3 regions of the Thermoanaerobacterium sp. PSU-2 genome follow, and region 1 is predicted to be linked to each of the others. Evidence: riboswitches for the same ligand, from Rfam matches in the RefSeq annotation. Region 1 holds a riboswitch; each other region holds the start of a gene.
The links. Region 1 has a riboswitch for S-adenosylmethionine ahead of metK (methionine adenosyltransferase). Riboswitches for the same ligand answer to the same signal wherever they lie in the genome.

Region 1 (6,375 bases):
TCGAGCCCTATTGCGACCACCATTTCTATTTGTGAATATTTTTTCTCATTAAAATAAAATAATCATGGAGGGATACCCAAGTGGCTAAAGGGGGCAGACTGTAAATCTGTTGGCTGGTGCCTTCGATGGTTCGAATCCATCTCCCTCCACCATGAATACAAGGCTAAAGGGCCTTTTTTTATTTTGCCTTTCAAGATTTCCTTATCATAATGATTTTTAAAGACATCGATAAAAAATTTCCCAAATCCTATTGACATAAAAAATAATTGATGTATAATAATACTTGTGAAGGGAAAATAGTTATTAATAGAAATAAAATATTAATAGCTTATCCAATGTATGATTGACTAAGAAGAATAGATGAGAGGTGTGTACATATGTCGTTGGTAGGTAAGAAAGCTCCTGAATTTAAGTTAGACAGCACAAAAGGTCAAATATCCTTAAGCGATTATAAAGGTAAATGGGTAGTGCTTTTCTTTTATCCACTTGACTTTTCGTCAGTATGTTCGACAGAAATACCTGAGTTTAACAGGATGAAACCTGAGTTTGACAAGCTCAATGCTGAGCTATTAGGTATCAACACAGATAGCGTTTATTCACACAAGGCATGGATAGATAGCCTCGGTGGTGTTGATTTTCCGCTTTTATCTGATTACAACAAAGAAGTCACGAAGCAGTATGGAATACTTATTGAAGATGCTGGCATAGCATTAAGAGCTGCATTCATCATTAACCCTGAGGGAATTGTTGATTACGAAGTTGTACATGAGCCAGTAATCGGCAGAAATGTCGATGAAATATTGAGAGTGCTTAATGCACTTCAAACAGGTCATGCTTGTCCTGTAGGTTGGAAACCAGGGGACAAAGTATTAGATTAAAAAAGGAGGAGATTTTTAAATGAGAGAAATGACGACAAAAAATCTAAGCGATGCATACGCAGGTGAAAGCCAGGCTCACATGAGGTATCAAATTTTTGCTGATGTGGCTGAAAAGGAGGGTAAGCCAAACATAGCAAAGCTTTTTAGAGCCATATCTTATGCCGAATTAGTCCATGCTACAAATCACTATAAGACATTGGGAGAAGTAAAAGACACAGTATCAAACCTTGACAAGGCTATAGCAGGTGAGACATTTGAAGTAGAAGAAATGTATCCAGCATATAAAGCCGTAGCAGATTTGCAGGAGGAGAAATCTGCAGATAAAAGCTTCAACTATGCTCTTGAAGCTGAAAAGTTACATGCTAAGATGTATACAGATGCAAAAGCAGCGGCACTTAAAAATGAAGACATAGCTATTTCTAAAGTGTACATTTGTCCTGTTTGCGGATATACGGCAATTGATACGGCTCCAGAAAAATGTCCAGTTTGTGGAGCTCCAAGAGATAAGTTTGTTGTTTTCTAAAAGGCATAAAACCCCTTCATTATCATATATTAACTTTAAAGTGCTTGACAGTCGTCAAGCACTTTTTCACTTTCTAATTGACTTATTAGTTGTACTGTGATATTATATTTTAAGTTAAATAAGTGAAACTCTTATCAAGAGAGGTGGAGGGAAGAGCCCTGTGAAGCCCGGCAACCTGTCTTACGACAAGGTGCTAATTCTCGCAGAAGTTTACTTCTGAAAGATGAGGGTGGATGTGCCTCTTCTTTTGGAGAGGTTTTATTTTGTTTTAGGTCTTTTATGTGATTTAAAAAAGGAGGATACAGATGAAAAAGTATTTTACTTCAGAATCAGTTACTGAAGGACATCCAGATAAAATTTGCGATCAGATATCTGATGCTATTGTAGATGAGATCTTAAAAAATGATCCATATGCGAGGATAGCCTGCGAGACTGCTGTTACAACAGGTATGGTATTGGTGATGGGAGAAATATCCACAAAGTGTTACGTTGACATACCTAAAATCGCAAGAAAAGTCATAGAGGAAATAGGATACACTCGTGCAAAATACGGCTTTGATGCAGATACATGCTCTGTGCTTACATCAATAGATGAACAGTCTCCAGATATAGCATTGGGAGTTGATAAGGCTCTAGAAGTTAAAAAAGGCATCTCCTACGATGAGCTGGAAGAACAAGGCGCTGGAGACCAAGGCATGATGTTTGGATACGCATGTACAGAGACGCCTGAGCTTATGCCTCTTCCAATATCATTAGCACATAGGCTTGCTCGCAGATTAGCAGAGGTAAGGAAAAATGGCACTTTAGATTACCTAAGACCTGATGGCAAGACACAGGTGACGATTGAGTACGTTGATGACGTGCCAAAGAGAGTTGATTCAATCGTCGTATCTACACAGCATTCACCAGATGTGGATCATGATAAGATTGAAAATGATGTAAAAGAGTATGTAATAAAACCTATCGTTCCACCAGAGCTTATTGATGATGATACGAAGATATATGTAAATCCGACAGGAAGATTCGTAGTTGGCGGACCGCAAGGAGACAGTGGTCTTACAGGAAGGAAGATAATAGTCGACACTTATGGTGGATATGCAAGACATGGCGGCGGTGCTTTTTCTGGCAAAGATCCATCGAAAGTAGACAGATCTGCTGCGTACGCTGCAAGGTATGTAGCGAAAAACATCGTAGCTGCTGGGCTTGCTGAAAGGTGTGAAGTTCAATTGGCGTACGCTATAGGCGTAGCTACACCATTAGAAGTCAATGTAGATACTTTTGGCAGTGGGAAAATATCTGATGAAGAGATATCAGAAATAGTTAAAAAAGTATTTGATTTGAGACCTGCTGCTATCATAAGAGATCTTGATTTAAGAAGGCCTATTTATAGACAAGTTGCAGCATATGGACATTTTGGACGTACAGATCTTGACCTTACATGGGAGAGAACTGACAGAGTTGAGATACTGAAAAAACTTGCTTTCAATAAATAATAATTTTAAAGCCCGGAGTTTCCTCCGGGCTTTGCGGCTTGTATATTTATATTTATAGCCGCGATTTTTATAAAAATTGTACGCTCCGCTACTTTTATTATAGCATAAATTAGATGGCGATTCCATTGCTTTCTCTATTTTCTTTTTCGAGAATTTGTGTCTTTGTTTTAACCAAATTTTCTAATGCTGAAACAAGCATTTGGTTGTACTTTGCATCGCACTCTTTCAAATCTTGTATTGCTTCAATAGCATTTTTAGCTTTTCTATACTGTCTATCGTTTGTCATTGCGTCGAAAGAATCACACACTGCTACAATCTGTGCGCCAAACGGAATGATTTTTAAACCATAAGGATAGCCTGTCCCATCAAGCCTTTCATGATGATATAGCACAGTAGATGTCAAATATGCAAGTGGTGTTAAGGCTTCCAGTATATCGGCGCCGTATTTGGGATGCAATTTCATGACGTCGTATTCCAATTCTGTAAGTTTATCTGGTTTTGCAAGAATACTAATCGGAATCATCACTTTGCCTATATCGTGCAGCAATGCACCCTTGTATATCGTTATTTTTTCCTTTATATTAAGCCGCATCATGTTTGCTACATTGTATGATAACTTTGCGACTCTTATGCTGTGCTTGTACGTCTCGTAATGGTAGTTTTTTAGCGACATCAGAAGATGCGACATCAGTTTTTCTTCATCATAATTCATCTCATTTTTCCCCTTTTTTCGACAATTAATATTATATTATAATTTTTTGCACCAGTCAATAATTTCATACATTGTAATAAAATTCAAAAAAAAAAAAAAAAAAAATTCGGAAAATTTTTAAACACATATCCATATATTGACTTTGAAGTTGTTATTTTATATAATAAGTACAAACATAAGTTCGTAAAGGAGTAATGGAGATGAAGGATTTTGATATACCTGATGTCTACATTGCCATATTGCCTTGCTATCTTGATGATTACGGAGATGGGACGGAATTAATAGACTTAAATGGCAATGTATTGCGTATAAAATCCAGTGTCAAAAGTTGTCTAAAGAGGACTTTGAAAAAGTATGCTGTAGATTTAAGTGCCATAAAAGAAAAGTACGCCAAAAGCCTTGGCATTAAAAATACTTTTCCAATTCCTATAGCTTCTAACTTTACGCTTGTGCAATTAAAAGTTAGAATTCCAAAGGTGGCAAAGGATGTATCTTACGGATATGTATGCTATGAGAAGATAAAAGAGATAGAGGAGCATTCTACGTATTGCATTGTAAATGTTGGTGACGCTAAGATAAAAGTATATCAAAAGAAGATTACGATCGAGAAGCACTTGAGAGATGCTGCCATGATAAAGACTTTTTTTGCTAATTTAAGTCCATTAAACTTTGAAAGTAACAGCTCTATGTATAATCTACCAGCAACGAAAGCAGACATAGCTCTTTTGTATGAAGAAATCGTGAAGATAAAGTACAAAATTGAAAAAATATGATGCGCGCTTCAAATATCTATGAAAATAATATACAATTGTAGATAGAAAATAAAAAAGTAGGGATAACTATGGTTGAAATAATAGGTACTGTTGAGGAAATAATTTTTAAAAACGAACAAAATGGGTACGCTGTGTTAGAACTTAATTCGAAAAAGGATACTATTACAGTAGTAGGATATATGCCTTTTGTTGGGATAGGTGAGACGCTTAAAGTTGAAGGCGAGTGGATGGTACATCCTGACTATGGGGAACAGGTGAAGGTCTCAAAGTACGAGACGATAGCGCCGTCGACATTGTATGGGATGGAGAGATTCTTGTCATCTGGACTCATAAGAGGTATAGGTCCTGTCATGGCGAAAAAAATCGTCTCAAAATTCGGCGTCGATTCTCTAAACATCATAGAATCTCATCCGGAAAAGTTGTTGGATATACCTGGAATAGGCGAAGAAAGAGTAAAGATGATATCAGAATCTTATGAGCAGCAGAAGACATTGAGGGACGTGATGGTTTTTTTACAAGGTTATGGCATCTCCACTACGAATGCAATTAAGATATACAGGCAATACGGCGATGATTCTATAGAACTCATAAAGCAAAATCCGTACAGATTATCGGATGAAATTTTTGGGATTGGCTTTAGGACGGCTGATAAGATAGCTCGAGCAATGGGCGTTGACTTGCATTCCAGCTATAGGATTTCATCTGGCACAAAGTATGTTTTGATACAATATGCATCAAATGGTCATACGTATGTGCCACTTGAACTTTTGCTTAAAGAAACAGCAAGGCTTCTTGAAGTATCAGAAGAAGAAGTTTACGATTCATTGGTTCTTTTGGCACAAAGCGAAAAAGTGAAGTTTGAGACATTTGAAGATGGTTCTCACGGTGTATATTATATACCGTATTTTGTAGCTGAAAACAACACTGCAGATAAGATTTTAAACATGACGCTGACAGATGTAAAGCCTGAGGATATTGATATTGAAAATGAAATATGGAAGATAGAATCAGATATGGGGATTCACCTTGCAGACAATCAGCGGATTGCAGTTTTAGAATCTGTCAAGAACTCAATTCTCGTCATAACAGGTGGACCTGGAACGGGAAAGACTACAATAATAAATTTCATAATAAAGCTTTTTAAAAAATTTAAAAAATCGGTAGCGTTAGCTGCGCCTACAGGGAGAGCTGCAAAGAGGATGACCGAAGCTACAGGGTTTGAAGCGAAGACGATACATCGCCTCTTGGAGTACTCATACACAGAAGAAGAAGGACGAGGCTTTGGCAAAGACGACAAGAATCCATTGACAGAAGATGTCATAATAGTGGACGAGGCTTCGATGATAGATATATTGCTTATGAATGCTCTACTTAAAGCTATCCCATTAAGCTCAAGGCTTATACTTGTAGGTGATGTCGATCAGCTTCCATCTGTTGGAGCTGGCAATGTGCTTAGGGATATCATAGATAGCGGCTTGGTAAAGGTGATAAGGCTTAATAAGATATACAGGCAAGGGAAGGAAAGTTTGATAGTAGTAAATGCCCACAAGATAAACAATGGCGAGTATCCTGTGCTAAACGATAAAGAAAATGACTTTTTCTTTATAAATGCTTCATCGCAAGACGAAATTTTAAATACTATATTGGATTTATGTAAAAGGCGGTTGCCTGAAGCGTATGGATTCAACCCATTTACGGATATTCAAGTTTTAAGCCCTATGAGAAAAGGCTTGATAGGCGTTATAAACATGAACAATGAACTGCAAAGGTGCTTAAATCCTTCAAAAAAAGGACTGGATGAAAGGCAGATGAAAGATTTTACTTTCAGAGTGGGAGACAAGGTGATGCAAATAAAAAATAACTACAAGATGAAGTGGACAAAAGGTGATGAAAAAGGCGAAGGTGTCTTTAATGGCGATATGGGTATCATAGAGTCTATCGATAATGATTCGCAGGAGCTTACTGTCTTATTTGATGATGATAAAAGAGTTGTTTA
Region 2 (6,375 bases), on a different contig from region 1:
TTGCAAAGCTATGAGGGATGATTTAGATAGATACGGCATTGAAGTTAATTCAATACATGCTATAGGCACTCAGTTTGAACCGCAGCTTTTTTCAGCAACTGAAAGGCAAAGGAACGATGCCTCAAAGATGCTTATTAAAGTCTTGAAAGCAGCAGAGATACTTAAGGCAAAAATATACGTTTTTCACGGACCTGCTGTTAAAAAAGATACGACGCCTAATATTGATTTTGACAAGATTGCGAAATATGTGGATTATATAGCTGATACATCAGGAGAATATGGGGTTAAATTTTCTTGGGAAAATGTCTATTGGTGTTGGTTTGCATATCCAGAATTTGCTACATTCATAAGACAGTCTGTGAAAAGCAGAAATGTTTATTTTACATTGGATATAAAGCAGGCGATGAAAAGCAAGAAAGATCCATTTGAATACTTAAAATCAATGGGAGATAAACTCGTTAATGTCCATTTATGCGATTACGATGATTGCGGCAATCTGTACCTTCCAGGCAGAGGGAGCTTTGACTTTGCAAAGCTTAATAGAGAGTTAAAAAAATTAGATTACAATGGCTCTATCATAATGGAAGTCTACAGAAACAACTATAAGGATATTGATGATTTAAAAGAAGGCATTGAATACCTAAAAAGCATCTTTGAAAATAAAGATAAGGGGGACTAAACCCTTATCTTTAAGCTTTTCCTGGCACCATCTGCTTTATTTCGCTTGAATCTAAGGCGATGCCATAGCCATACGCCTGCGTAGAGAAATTCAGTTCAGCTTGTTGCAATGGTATGCCTTTGATAGTGACATTTTTAAGCTCACCTGTGCCTACACCTCTTTTAGCACATTGAAACAAGTAGTTGACGCCTTGAGGCATAAGTCCAAACATTCTGGCACCTACTGTATCTGTTGCTACAGGATCTGTTCCTGCTATTATCATGTTTGCATTGATAGGCTTTCCTTCTGATGGCCCTGTGCCTATCATCGCTTCTTGACCGCTTAATATCGTAAGATCTATAGATATTTTTTCAGCCATAGCCCTTATGAAATTGTGAAGGTCATCGTGTATGCCTAAATTTTTTTTGGGAAATCCATGTATTTCTGCGGGAGGCCAGCTTAAAGCTATGTTTTTTATTCCAAGCGATACTGTAGCTTCTTCGTGCATTTTCATTTGAGTGAATGAAATTAGTACATCCATTTTTTCATAAAGTTCATTTACTTTTGTTGATTTTAAAAGACAGTCGTCCAGCAGCAATTCTACGTAAGGACCGTAATTTAGATCTACAAATTCTACGCCTTCTTCTGAAATGACTTTATCAAATCCATTGTCAGATAAAACTTTAGGCGTAGGATCTCCACCAGAGCCGGCGGCAATCACAATCCTGCCAGGATTTTTAGACTTTACGTATCTTATAAGGGCTCTCAATGTATCTGGTCCTACTATCGTACCGCTTTGAGGAGGCTTGCTTTTAACGAAATTTGGCGTTATTACAACGGTATTACCCGTTTCGATTAGATTTTGCAAAGGTAATAAGTTTAAAGCGGTATTTAAGTTTTGTATCTCATCAGGGCCAGATGCTATTGCTACTACTGGTTCTACAATTTTTCTGTACCTCATAAAATCACCTCATATATATGATTTGCATTTTATGAAAAATTAAAATATCTAAGCAAAAAGCCTAAGTAATTTTAACATTTCAACAAATATTTCATTGACAATTGTACCAGAGGACGGTATCATATAATTTAATAAATTAATATAGTAAACTCTTATCAAGAGTAGCGGAGGGACTGGCCCTATGAAGCTCGGCAACCGGATATCACGGTGCCAATTCCAGCAGCATATCGCTGAAAGATGGGAGCAAAAATATCTCTTCTTTTGGCGAAGAGTTTTTTTATTTTAAGGAGGGGTCGTTTTGCGAAATTCTGAAAATTTGTGCCAGAAACTTAAAAATAAGCAATTTGTCATAACCGTGGAGATATCGACGCCAAAAGGAGCTGATATTTCGAATTCTATTGAAGAAGCGAAAAAATTATATGGAATAGCAGATGCATTAAATATAACTGATTGTCCTATGGCAAATATGAGAATGAGCCCTATTGCATTGGCACATCTTTTGCAAAATCATCTAAATATAGAAACCATATTTCACTTAACGTGTAGGGACAGAAATCTTATTGGCCTTCAAGCAGAGCTTTTGGGTGCGTATGCTCTTGGAGTCAGAAATATCCTTGCCCTTACAGGAGACGATCCAAAACGAGGTGATGTGCCACAGGCAACAGGCGTGTACGACGTAGATTCTGTAGGTCTTGTGAAGATAGCAAAGTCGCTAAATGATGGCTTTGACTACAGCGGAAATAAGTTGGAATCATCTACAAATTTTTGCATAGGGACAACAGCAAATCCAAATGATTTAAGACCTGAATCAATAGAAAAATTAAGGACGAAAATAGAATGTGGAGCATCTTTCATACAGACTCAGCCTGTCTACGATGATGAGATTTTATACAGATTTCTTGATGCCGTAGAGCAATTTGATATTCCGGTTTTAGTAGGGGTGCTACCCCTTAAAAGCTATAAGATGGCTGTTAACTTGAACGAAAAGGTGCCTGGCATCGAGATACCTGAAAAAATAATAGACAGGTTGAAAAACGGTGAAAAAGGTGAAGGGACAAAAATTGCAATAGAGTTTATAAACAAGATAAAAAATAAAGTGGGTGGTGTTCATATCATGCCACTTGGCAAGACAGATATAGTTGTTGACATTGTAAATGGCGTAAAGAACATGAGACAAAATGATATAGAAGAAGTATTGTAGTCATCATAAGGAGATGTTGCAATTGGATATTTTTAAGAATTTAAAGAATAGCATAATCGTCTTTGACGGAGCAATGGGCACTATGCTTCAGAAAAAAGGACTTAAAACAGGAGAATGCCCTGAATATTACAATCTCTTACATCCGGATATTGTGTACGAAATCCACAAGTCGTATATTGATGCAGGGGCAGATGTTATTGAGACAAATACATTTGGCGCCAATAGGATAAAATTAAAATCTTACAATCTTTCAGATAAATTGCCTGAAATAGTCAAAAGCGCAGTACAGATAGCCAGAAAAGCTGCTGGTGATAAAGCCGTTGCTCTTTCTATAGGGCCTATTGGCGAACTGATGGAACCTTTTGGCAAGCTGACATTTGACGAGGCTTATAGTGCCTTTGCAGAGGTTGCTGTAGAAGGGGAAAAAGCCGGTGCTGATTTGGCACTTATTGAGACTATGTCAGATATATTAGAAGCGAAGGCGGCTATTCTTGCTGTAAAGGAGAATACTAATTTAAAGGTAATTTGTACCATGACGTTTCAAGAAGATGGAAGGACGCTTATGGGGACAGACCCTGTTACAGCAGTAGTAAGTCTTCAAGGGCTTGGCCTTGATGCCATAGGTGTCAATTGCTCTACGGGACCTGACATGATGGCAGACATAGTGAAGAAGATGGCTGAAGTTTCAAGGATACCAATTTTGGCGCAGCCAAATGCAGGAATGCCTCATTTAGAGGATGGATTGACTCTTTACGACATTACGAAAGAGAAATTTGCCGTCGAGTCAAAAAAGCTTTTAGAATGCGGGGCATCTATTGTTGGTGGTTGTTGTGGGACGACTCCAGAATTTATTAAGCTTTTGAAAGCTGAGATACATGATACAGAGAAAAAAACTGCCGTGAAAGAATACACAGCAGTTTCATCAAATACAAAGACTGTTTTCATAGGCAGCGATTATCCTGTGTGTGTAATCGGCGAAAGGATAAATCCTACAGGAAAGAAGAAATTGAGTGCAGCTATCAAAGAAGGCAATTATAATCTGATCTACGATGAAGCTGTATCGCAGGAAAAACTTGGCGCAAGCGTACTTGACGTGAATATCGGTGTGCCTGGCATAAACGAAGAGGAATTGATGCCTAAAATCGTTTCGCAGGTACAGAACATCGTCAATGTGCCATTGCAGATAGATAGTAGCAATGTAAAGGCGATTGAAAAAGCGGTAAGGATAGTCAGAGGTAAGCCTATTATAAATTCTGTCAGTGCAAAAGAGAAAAGTTTACAAGAAGTATTGCCTATTGTCAAAAAATACGGCACAAGTGTTATAGGACTTACAATAAGTGATGACGGTCTTCCTAAAAATGCAGATGAAAGGCTTAGAAACGCTGAGAAGATTGTAAAAGCCGCTTTAGAGTATGGAATACCAAAAGAAGATATAATAATTGACTGTATCGCACTTACAGTGTCATCTGAGCAGACAGCAGCAATAGAAACATTAAAAGCCATCAATCTTGTTAAGTCTAAGCTTGGAGTAAGTACGGTCATAGGACTTAGCAACGTATCTTATGGATTGCCTGAGCGGCAACTTATAAATACTGCATTTCTTGCGATGGCGATATCATACGGCTTAGATGCTGTTATAGTCAATCCAAATGATAAGATAACAATGGATATATTGAACGCTTCGATGGTCTTATCATCAAGGGATAAAAGATGCGAAAGATACATAAATACATATAAGAAAGATGATGGGATAAATAAGACGCAAGTATTATCTGTAGGGAAAAAAACAGATAGTAATGCAAGCGAGATGCTTTACAGAAATATATTAGATGGCAAAAAGGCTGATATAGATAGATTAGTGATGGAAATACTTAATGAAGGAGTAGAACCATTAAGCATAGTAGATAATACGATAATACCTGCGCTTAAAGATGTAGGAGATAAGTATGACAAAGGGATATATTTTCTTCCACAGCTTTTAAATTCTGCTGAAGTTGTGGAAAGCGCTTTTAAAGTTTTAAAGGAAAAAATGCCTAAAGGGATGGGCTCAAAAGGGAAAATAATACTGGCAACAGTTGAAGGTGATATACACGATATAGGGAAAAATATAGTAAAAGTGCTGCTTGAAAATTATGGCTATGAAGTCATAGATCTTGGTAGAGATGTCAAACCGTCTATAATTGTAGATGAAGTAAAGAGGACAAATGCAAAACTGGTAGGGCTTAGCGCCCTGATGACAACTACGCTAAATAATATGGAAAAGACCATTAAAATATTAAGAGAAAAATATGATATAAAAATAATGGTAGGCGGTGCCGTACTTACAAAAGATTATGCTATGAAAATCGGAGCTGATTACTACGGAGCAAACGCACAAGAAGCTGTAAGGATAGCAGATAAGGTGTTTAGTGAAACAAATTAAAGCCGGAATGACCGGCTTTTAAAATATCTTTTTGCTTCTTAAGTGTTCTTGCACCAGATCCAAAGTCTCTCCAAATCTCTGGAAGTGTACAATTTCTCTTTCTCTTAAAAATCTTAATGTATCTTTTACACAAGGATCGTCAGTTAGATTTATAAGGTGTTCGTACGTTGCTCTCGCCTTTTCTTCTGCTGCCATGTCTTCATGAAGATCCGCGATTACGTCGCCTTTGGCCTGGATATATGCAGCACTCCATAGCATACCTGTCGTATCGCTATAGAAAAGAGCTCTATCGTGCTCTGTGTACTGTTCTCCGAGGCCTTCTCTCCTTAGCTCTTCTACTGGTACGCCTTTTAACAGTTTAAAGACCAATGTGGCAATTATTTCCAAGTGGCCAAATTCTTCTGTGGATATGTCTGTCAATGTTCCCTTTGCTTGTCCTGTAGGCATTGTGTATCTTTGAGTTTGGTATCTCAATGCCGCAGCTAATTCGCCATCTGGTCCACCATACTGTGCAATCAAAAATTTAGCCATCTTAACATCTGGTTTACACACATTGGCAGGATATTCTAACTTCTTTTCATACACCCACATAGTATCACCTCTTTAATATTGAATTTCCCATGGCCATGGGTCATCTACCCATTTAAACCTGTTGCATTGTGAAGGTGTTTCACCAAAAGACATCAACGGACCATAAAGTTGTTCATACTGTGCCTTTAGAGATCTTGATTGTTGGCTATAGTAATTGTAGTCTCTTAATGCTTTTTGGTCATCAGGATGTGTGTCAAGGTAGAGATTTAAGTCAATACAAGCAAAATCCAATTCCATTATTTTTTTGAGGAGAGCTACTTGATTTGCGTCCATTGTCAGTACCCCCTCGCTTTTTCTTCCATGTACGGCTTATCCAATTCTGGAAAAATCGTCCCACGCTTTAAACCTTGTTCAGGAGGATATGATGATACATACCTTTGCATGGGTATATATGCTTCGGCTAAGCCTTTTTGTCCCGCGTCATAACTTTGTATATAAAACCCATTATACTCATACATATATAAAACCCCCATTTAATGTTTTCAATATATAATATTCATAAATATATATTTGTGTGATAAAATGCGGATTCAGGTTGTTTT
Region 3 (6,375 bases), on a different contig from region 1:
GTGCTTTAGCTGTGCTTGCTGTCATTGGATATCATCTTAATCTGACTTTTTTGCAGGGTGGTTTTTTTGGCGTCAGCATATTTTTTGTGTTGTCAGGGTACTTGATAACAAATATAATTGCATCAGAATGGGAGAAAAACAATAAAGTTGATTTAAAAAATTTTTGGAAGCGCAGAATGTTGAGGTTGTTTCCAGCTCTTTTTATTATGGTAATTGTAGTCGTCTCTTATGTTACGCTTTTCGATGCTTCAAGGCTTTCATCTATTAAAGGCGATGCTATAACAAGTTTGCTTTATGTCAACAATTGGTGGCTTATATTTCATAAAGTATCTTACTTTGCTAAGTTTGGACCACAATCGACGTTTGGCAATCTATGGTCACTGGCTGTTGAAGGACAGTTTTACCTTATTTGGCCGTTAGCATTGATTGTGGCACTTAAGTATATAAAGAAGAAAAAGTATATCTTTGTTATCACTTTGCTGCTTTCTGCGCTTTCTGCTTTGGCAATGGGTATGATGTACATTCCAGGAATGGATCCCAGCCGTGTATATTATGGCACTGATACGCGCGCTTTTGGGCTTCTTTTAGGCTCAGCTTTAGCGTTGATTCTACCCAGCAACAAATTTTCCAACAATGAAGCTAAAAGAAAAGTATTGATTTATGATATGATTGGCTTTTTGGCAATAGTTTCGATTTTTGCTATGCTTATGTACGTCAATCAATACGATCCGTTTGTATATAGAGGTGGCATGTATTTGCTATCTGTAATAACTGCTGTGGTGGTAGCTGTGTCAGCACATCCTAAAAGCTTGTTGGGGAAAATATTAGGATGCGCTCTATTAAGATGGTTGGGGGCAAGGTCGTACGGAGTGTACCTTTGGTATTTTCCGGTGCTTATTTTGACGACACCAACTGTGGACACGAAAGGCTTTGATCCTATTCGGGCGCTGCTGCAGGTATTTATGATCATTGTTATTTCTGCCTTTTCATGGAAATACGTGGAGGATCCAATAAGACACGGCGCACTTAAAAAAATCATAAACGACTTAAAATCATTGAGGTTTGAAAAAGGGAAAATACTACCTACACTTAAAACATCTGCTTTAGTTTCATTATCCGTATGCTTAATGGGCACTTTTATTGCAGGTATGAGTGGAATCATACCGGCCAGCGCATCAGTTTCGTTAAATTCAGGTTCATCAAATATTGCATCAGATTCACCATCTTATGTAGGAAGTAGTAGCAATATTAGCAGTGATGTGCAGGACTACAATGATAATTTGCCAGATAATAGGAGAGATATTAAGTACTATCCGTATAAAGGCGGAAATTCAAACTCAGCAGTATCAAATAGCGGTGATTCCACAACCAGCCCTGTACAGGATGGAAAGGGTATAGCCATAATAGGTGACTCAATATTGATAGATACAAAGCCTTACTTGGAAGAGATGTTGCCGGGAATCACGATTGATGGCAAAGTAGGAAGACAAATGTATCAAGCAAAAGATGTCGTGAAAAACCTCAAAGCGAAAGGAAAAATAGACACATTGATAGTTGAGTTGGGGACAAATGGGCCTTTCACTGAAGACCAGCTTTTATCGCTTTTAAAGAGCGCAGAGCCTGTAAAACGCGTAATATTGGTAAATGTCCGCGTCCCACGCCCTTGGGAAAGCATCGTCAATGAGACGTTGTCAAAAGTGTCTTCAGAATATCCCCACACTACTTTAATTGATTGGTATAAAGCCAGCTATGGACATGATTCATTCTTTTCACCCGATGCGGTTCACTTAGAGCCCAGTGGTGCGAAGTATTTTGCTTCACTTATAGCAAATGCGGTAAAAGAAGAAAATTAAAACGATGTAAAAAGGCTGCATTTTGCAGCCTGTAATTATTCTAAGACTTTTCGAATCTCGTTTAGCTTTGAGTTATTTTTGTACTTCATGTATATATAGAAGGGTATGCCGCACATAAGCATTATAAATCCGTACATGACAGTCTCGGCTCCAGACCCGTATATTGTCCACATGGCGTATGCAAAGCCTAAAAGTGGAATAATGGAATTCTTTATAAAGCCTAATACGCTGACGTTTTTGTCTCTTTTTATAAGAAGCATCATTTCAGATGCGGCTGTAAAAGCGTACACAGGTAGGAAAGACAAAGTTGCCAGCAGTATTATAAAATTAAACGCAGAAACCAGAGATTTTGTATAGTTCATCAGCAATAGCAGATTTACAAGCACCGATCCTATGATCAATGATACGTGAGGAGTCTTGTATTTAGGATGTACTTTTGAAAAAATCTCTGGAAATAGACCGTCTTTACCAGCCGCATAAGCCACACGAGCTGTAGATAAAAGCCATCCGACAGTTGTGCCAAGCACACTTACGACAGAGCCTACTATTATGACATTCGCAATGTTTTTCCCTAAAAACTGTTTGAGGATGTCGGCTATTGGAGAAGCGCTTTTTGCAAGCTGGCTTTGTGGCATTGCACCCATTGCCGAAAGGTTTATGGCAAGGTACATCACTACAGCTATTAATATTCCGAATATGGTGCTTAACTTTACGTTTCTTTCAGGGTTTTTAATTTCTTCAGCGGTTATTGACGCAGTTTCAAGTCCTACAAACGCCCACAGCGTTGAAGTTGCTGCTGCAGACAAAGTATTCATGCCTTTTCCTGCAGGGAACAATGGCATTACATTGCTTGACTTGAAATGTACTGCTGATACGATTATGAAGAATAAAAAAAGACATACTTCAAACACAGTTATTGTTGTTTGAGTTGAGCCAGCCTTTTTTACACCTATTATATTGATTATCGTAAAAATCCATAAGATTCCACTGGTGTACAGAAAAGCGGCTAAATGATTTTGCGATAAAATCGGGAATAAAGCGCTTGAGTAACTGGCAACTGCAATGACAACGGCAGCGTTTCCGATCCATGAACCATTCCAGTATAACCACGCATTGATAAAACCTATAAAGTCTCCAAAAGCTAATTTTGAGTATTCATACGGGCCACCGGCTTTTGGAATCCTTGAACCTAAATTTGCAAATGATAATGCCAACAATATTGATCCGATGCCTGTAACAAGCCATGCCAGTATTGTTGCGCCAGGACCTGATTTAGATGCAAGTGTAGCAGGAAGCATGAATATGCCGGAACCCATCATGTTACCTGTCACAAGTGCTGTGGCGATAAATAGGCCAATGTCTTTTTTGAGCTTTTGTGTTTTGTCCATATAGTACAATTCCTTTCTATAAATTTTTGAAATAGCATAATTAAATTAGCACAGGAAAGTGAAAAAGTCAATGAATAATTTTGCAAAAATGATATAAAAAATGCAGGATATAAAATCAAGTTTTATAACCTGCATAAATCATATTTATTCAATTGAATTCACATCGTATGGTGTTTTTTGGTATACATAGTAATTTAACCAGTTAGAAAACAATAGATTTGCATGGCTTCTCCATTTTACAATTGGCTCATTGTTAGGGTCATCTCCCGGGAAATAGTGTTTTGGTATTTTTATAGGAATGCCTTTTTTTAAATCTCTTTCGTATTCAGATTTTAGAGTCAAAGGATCGTATTCAGAGTGACCTGTCACAAATATCTGCCTGCCAGATTTTGATGCAACTATGTATACGCCTGCCTCATCTGATTCAGAAAGTATTTCAAGGTCATCTACAAGCTCTATATCTTCTTTTCTGACTTCCGTGTATCTTGAATGGGGCGCATAAAATTCGTCGTCAAATCCCCTTAATAAGTCGACATTTTTTTTGGAAACCTTATGCAAAAATACGCCAAACATTTTTTCTTTCAGTGGGTATTTAGGAATCCTATAATGGTAATAAAGACCAGCTTGAGCACCCCAGCAAATGTGAAATGTTGAAAATACATTGTGTTTGCTCCATTCCATTATTTCTTCAAGCTCATGCCAATAATCAACATCTGAAAAGTCCAAAGTTTCCACTGGTGCTCCGGTTATTATGAGACCGTCAAATTTTTCATGTTTTACGTCATCAAATGTTTTGTAAAAAGCTTCTAAATACTCTGGCGCAGTGTTTTTAGATTTGTGTGATGCTGCATAGAGAAATTTTAAATCGATTTGCAGTGGATTGTTGCTAAGTAGTCTTAATAGCTGTGTTTCTGTCACACTTTTTGTAGGCATCAAGTTTAAGATGGCGATCTTAAGAGGGCGTATATCTTGATGAATTGCCCTTTCTTCAGCCATTACGAATATATTTTCTTTAGCTAAAATATCGATGGCAGGTAGGCCATTTGGTATATTGATGGGCATTTGCAAACCTCCTTCAATGTAAAAAATAAAACGCCTCAGAGATGAGGCGTAGATAATCACATCTACTCATCTCCCAAAGCTATAAGCTTTGCAGGAATTAGCACCATTTTCATAAAATATGACGGTTGCCGGGTTTCACAGGGCCAGTCCCTCCACCACTCTTGATGAGTTTTGATTTACGATATTAAATTGTTAAAATAATTATATATTTATTGAAGTTTGATGTCAATAATATGAAGGACACTTTTCGCTAATTCTTATATTGACAACTGTTTGTTTATGAATAGCTTAAAATAATCCAATTTGTGGCTTTTATTTAGTATGTTTTGCAATTATAATTGAATTTAGAGGTGAAAGAAATGTATGATGCAATAATAATAGGTGGAGGACCTGCAGGATCTACATTAGGAAGAAAGCTGTCTAAAGAAGGATATAAGGTATTGTTGATAGAAAAGCATGTTTTTCCAAGGTACAAAGCCTGCGGTGGCGGAATAACGAAAAGGTGTTACAAATTATTAGATATTGATATAAGCCAATACGTAGAAGATATTACCAATGAAATTATCTTTAAATTTCCTAACGGCAAACAGACTGTTTTGCAGACTGGTGAGCCTATAATATATCAGGTAGATAGGACTAAATTTGACAAATATTTAATAGATAAAGCAGCTTATTATGGGTGTGAAATACATGATGGTGAATTATTTTATGACTTTTATCAGCATGATAAGGGACTTGTCGTTGTGACAGACAGGGGTGAATATGAGACAAAGGTTTTAGTAGGTGCAGACGGAATAAACAGCAATGTGGCACATAAAGCGAACTTAATAAATGGCAAAAAAGGCATAGCACTTGAAGGTGAAGTATACGTCGATAATAGCTTAATCGATGGATTAAAAGGAAAAGTTGTGGTGGATTTCAACGCAATAAGATATGGGTATGGATGGGTATTCCCTAAAGGTGATAGATTGTCTATTGGTGTCGGGACTTTTTTAAACAAAGTTTCAGACATAAAAGAAATGTTATCTAAAATGATAGAGGAAAATGTGGACGGAAATATAAAAGACTGCAAAATTTACGGGCATCAGTTGTCGTTTCCTGATGGGAGCGATGGTGTATTTAATAACGATAGAATAATATTGATTGGAGATGCTACAAGGCTTGCTGATCCATTTACAGGCGAAGGAATATACAATGCTTTGCTTACTGCAGACATATCATTTGATGTTCTAAAAAAGCATTTCAGTGGAGAATGTGGATTGGATGAATACACTCTTAGACTCAATAGAGAAGTTGTGCCAGATGTTGGTTGGGCATATAGATTAGCGCAATTTACGTACAATAACATGGATTTCATAGAAAAATCAGTAAGATATTTTCCTAATGTGCTATCATACTTTGTAGATATAATGATGGGTGATAATACATATAAGAATTTTAAATTAAAAGTTCCAATGTATTCACTGCGGGTAATGACTTCTAAGACGAAAATTAAAGTAGAAAAAAACGTGTCATGAAGTAATTGACTTTAAACTGTAGTTAAATTAAACTATTTATAGGTAATACCCCTTATGAGTATATGAAAGGAGAGATTAAATATGGGTTTGTTTGGTTCAAAAGGTGAAACTGTCACGATTGATGTCAGAGGCATGTCATGCAACCATTGCAAAATGACTGTAGAGAAAGCATTAAAAGGTCTTGATGGAGTATCAAAAGCGACAGTAGACTTGGATAAGGCTAATGTCACTGTAACATACGACCCTAAAAAAGTTACTATAGATGACATGAAAAAAGCGATTATTGACGCAGGATATGAAGCTTAATATTTTCATGTATGTTTAACCGCTAATGCGGTTATTTTTTTATATTTGCTGTATAATAAAGTTAAAAAAATGTTATTTACAAAAAGCTTTTTTTGCTATATAATAATTACATAAAATCCAATCGGAATAGTATAATTTAAAGGAGAGGATATAATGTCAAAGATTGCAAAAAGCCTTACGGATTTAATAGGCAATACGCCGCTATTGGAATTATCAAACTACAATAAAGAAAATAATCTTGAAGCAAAG

Region 2: another riboswitch for S-adenosylmethionine. It lies ahead of BVF91_RS07790 (methylenetetrahydrofolate reductase); the one in region 1 lies ahead of metK (methionine adenosyltransferase).
Region 3: another riboswitch for S-adenosylmethionine. It lies ahead of metA (homoserine O-acetyltransferase MetA); the one in region 1 lies ahead of metK (methionine adenosyltransferase).

Annotation. Positions count from the first base shown of each region.
Region 1 covers NZ_MSQD01000001.1:229,919-236,293, reverse strand. The annotation lists tRNA gene BVF91_RS01335 (tRNA-Val) at 1-22, shown strand, start outside; tRNA gene BVF91_RS01330 (tRNA-Tyr) at 67-152, shown strand; gene BVF91_RS01325 (peroxiredoxin) at 378-878, shown strand; gene BVF91_RS01320 (rubrerythrin family protein) at 898-1,401, shown strand; SAM riboswitch class I at 1,530-1,631, shown strand; gene metK (methionine adenosyltransferase) at 1,707-2,894, shown strand; gene BVF91_RS01310 (HD-GYP domain-containing protein) at 3,004-3,606, opposite strand; gene BVF91_RS01305 (hypothetical protein) at 3,807-4,379, shown strand; gene recD2 (SF1B family DNA helicase RecD2) at 4,448-6,375, shown strand, end outside.
Region 2 covers NZ_MSQD01000008.1:51,963-58,337, reverse strand. The annotation lists gene BVF91_RS07800 (sugar phosphate isomerase/epimerase family protein) at 1-679, shown strand, start outside; gene BVF91_RS07795 (DUF362 domain-containing protein) at 690-1,619, opposite strand; SAM riboswitch class I at 1,769-1,863, shown strand; gene BVF91_RS07790 (methylenetetrahydrofolate reductase) at 1,918-2,820, shown strand; gene BVF91_RS07785 (homocysteine S-methyltransferase family protein) at 2,834-5,242, shown strand; gene BVF91_RS07780 (manganese catalase family protein) at 5,261-5,833, opposite strand; gene BVF91_RS07775 (spore coat protein CotJB) at 5,846-6,106, opposite strand; gene BVF91_RS07770 (spore coat associated protein CotJA) at 6,109-6,291, opposite strand.
Region 3 covers NZ_MSQD01000004.1:12,429-18,803, reverse strand. The annotation lists gene BVF91_RS04230 (acyltransferase family protein) at 1-1,853, shown strand, start outside; gene BVF91_RS04225 (APC family permease) at 1,889-3,241, opposite strand; gene metA (homoserine O-acetyltransferase MetA) at 3,386-4,303, opposite strand; SAM riboswitch class I at 4,367-4,474, opposite strand; gene BVF91_RS04215 (geranylgeranyl reductase family protein) at 4,663-5,820, shown strand; gene copZ (copper chaperone CopZ) at 5,902-6,126, shown strand; gene cysK (cysteine synthase A) at 6,280-6,375, shown strand, end outside.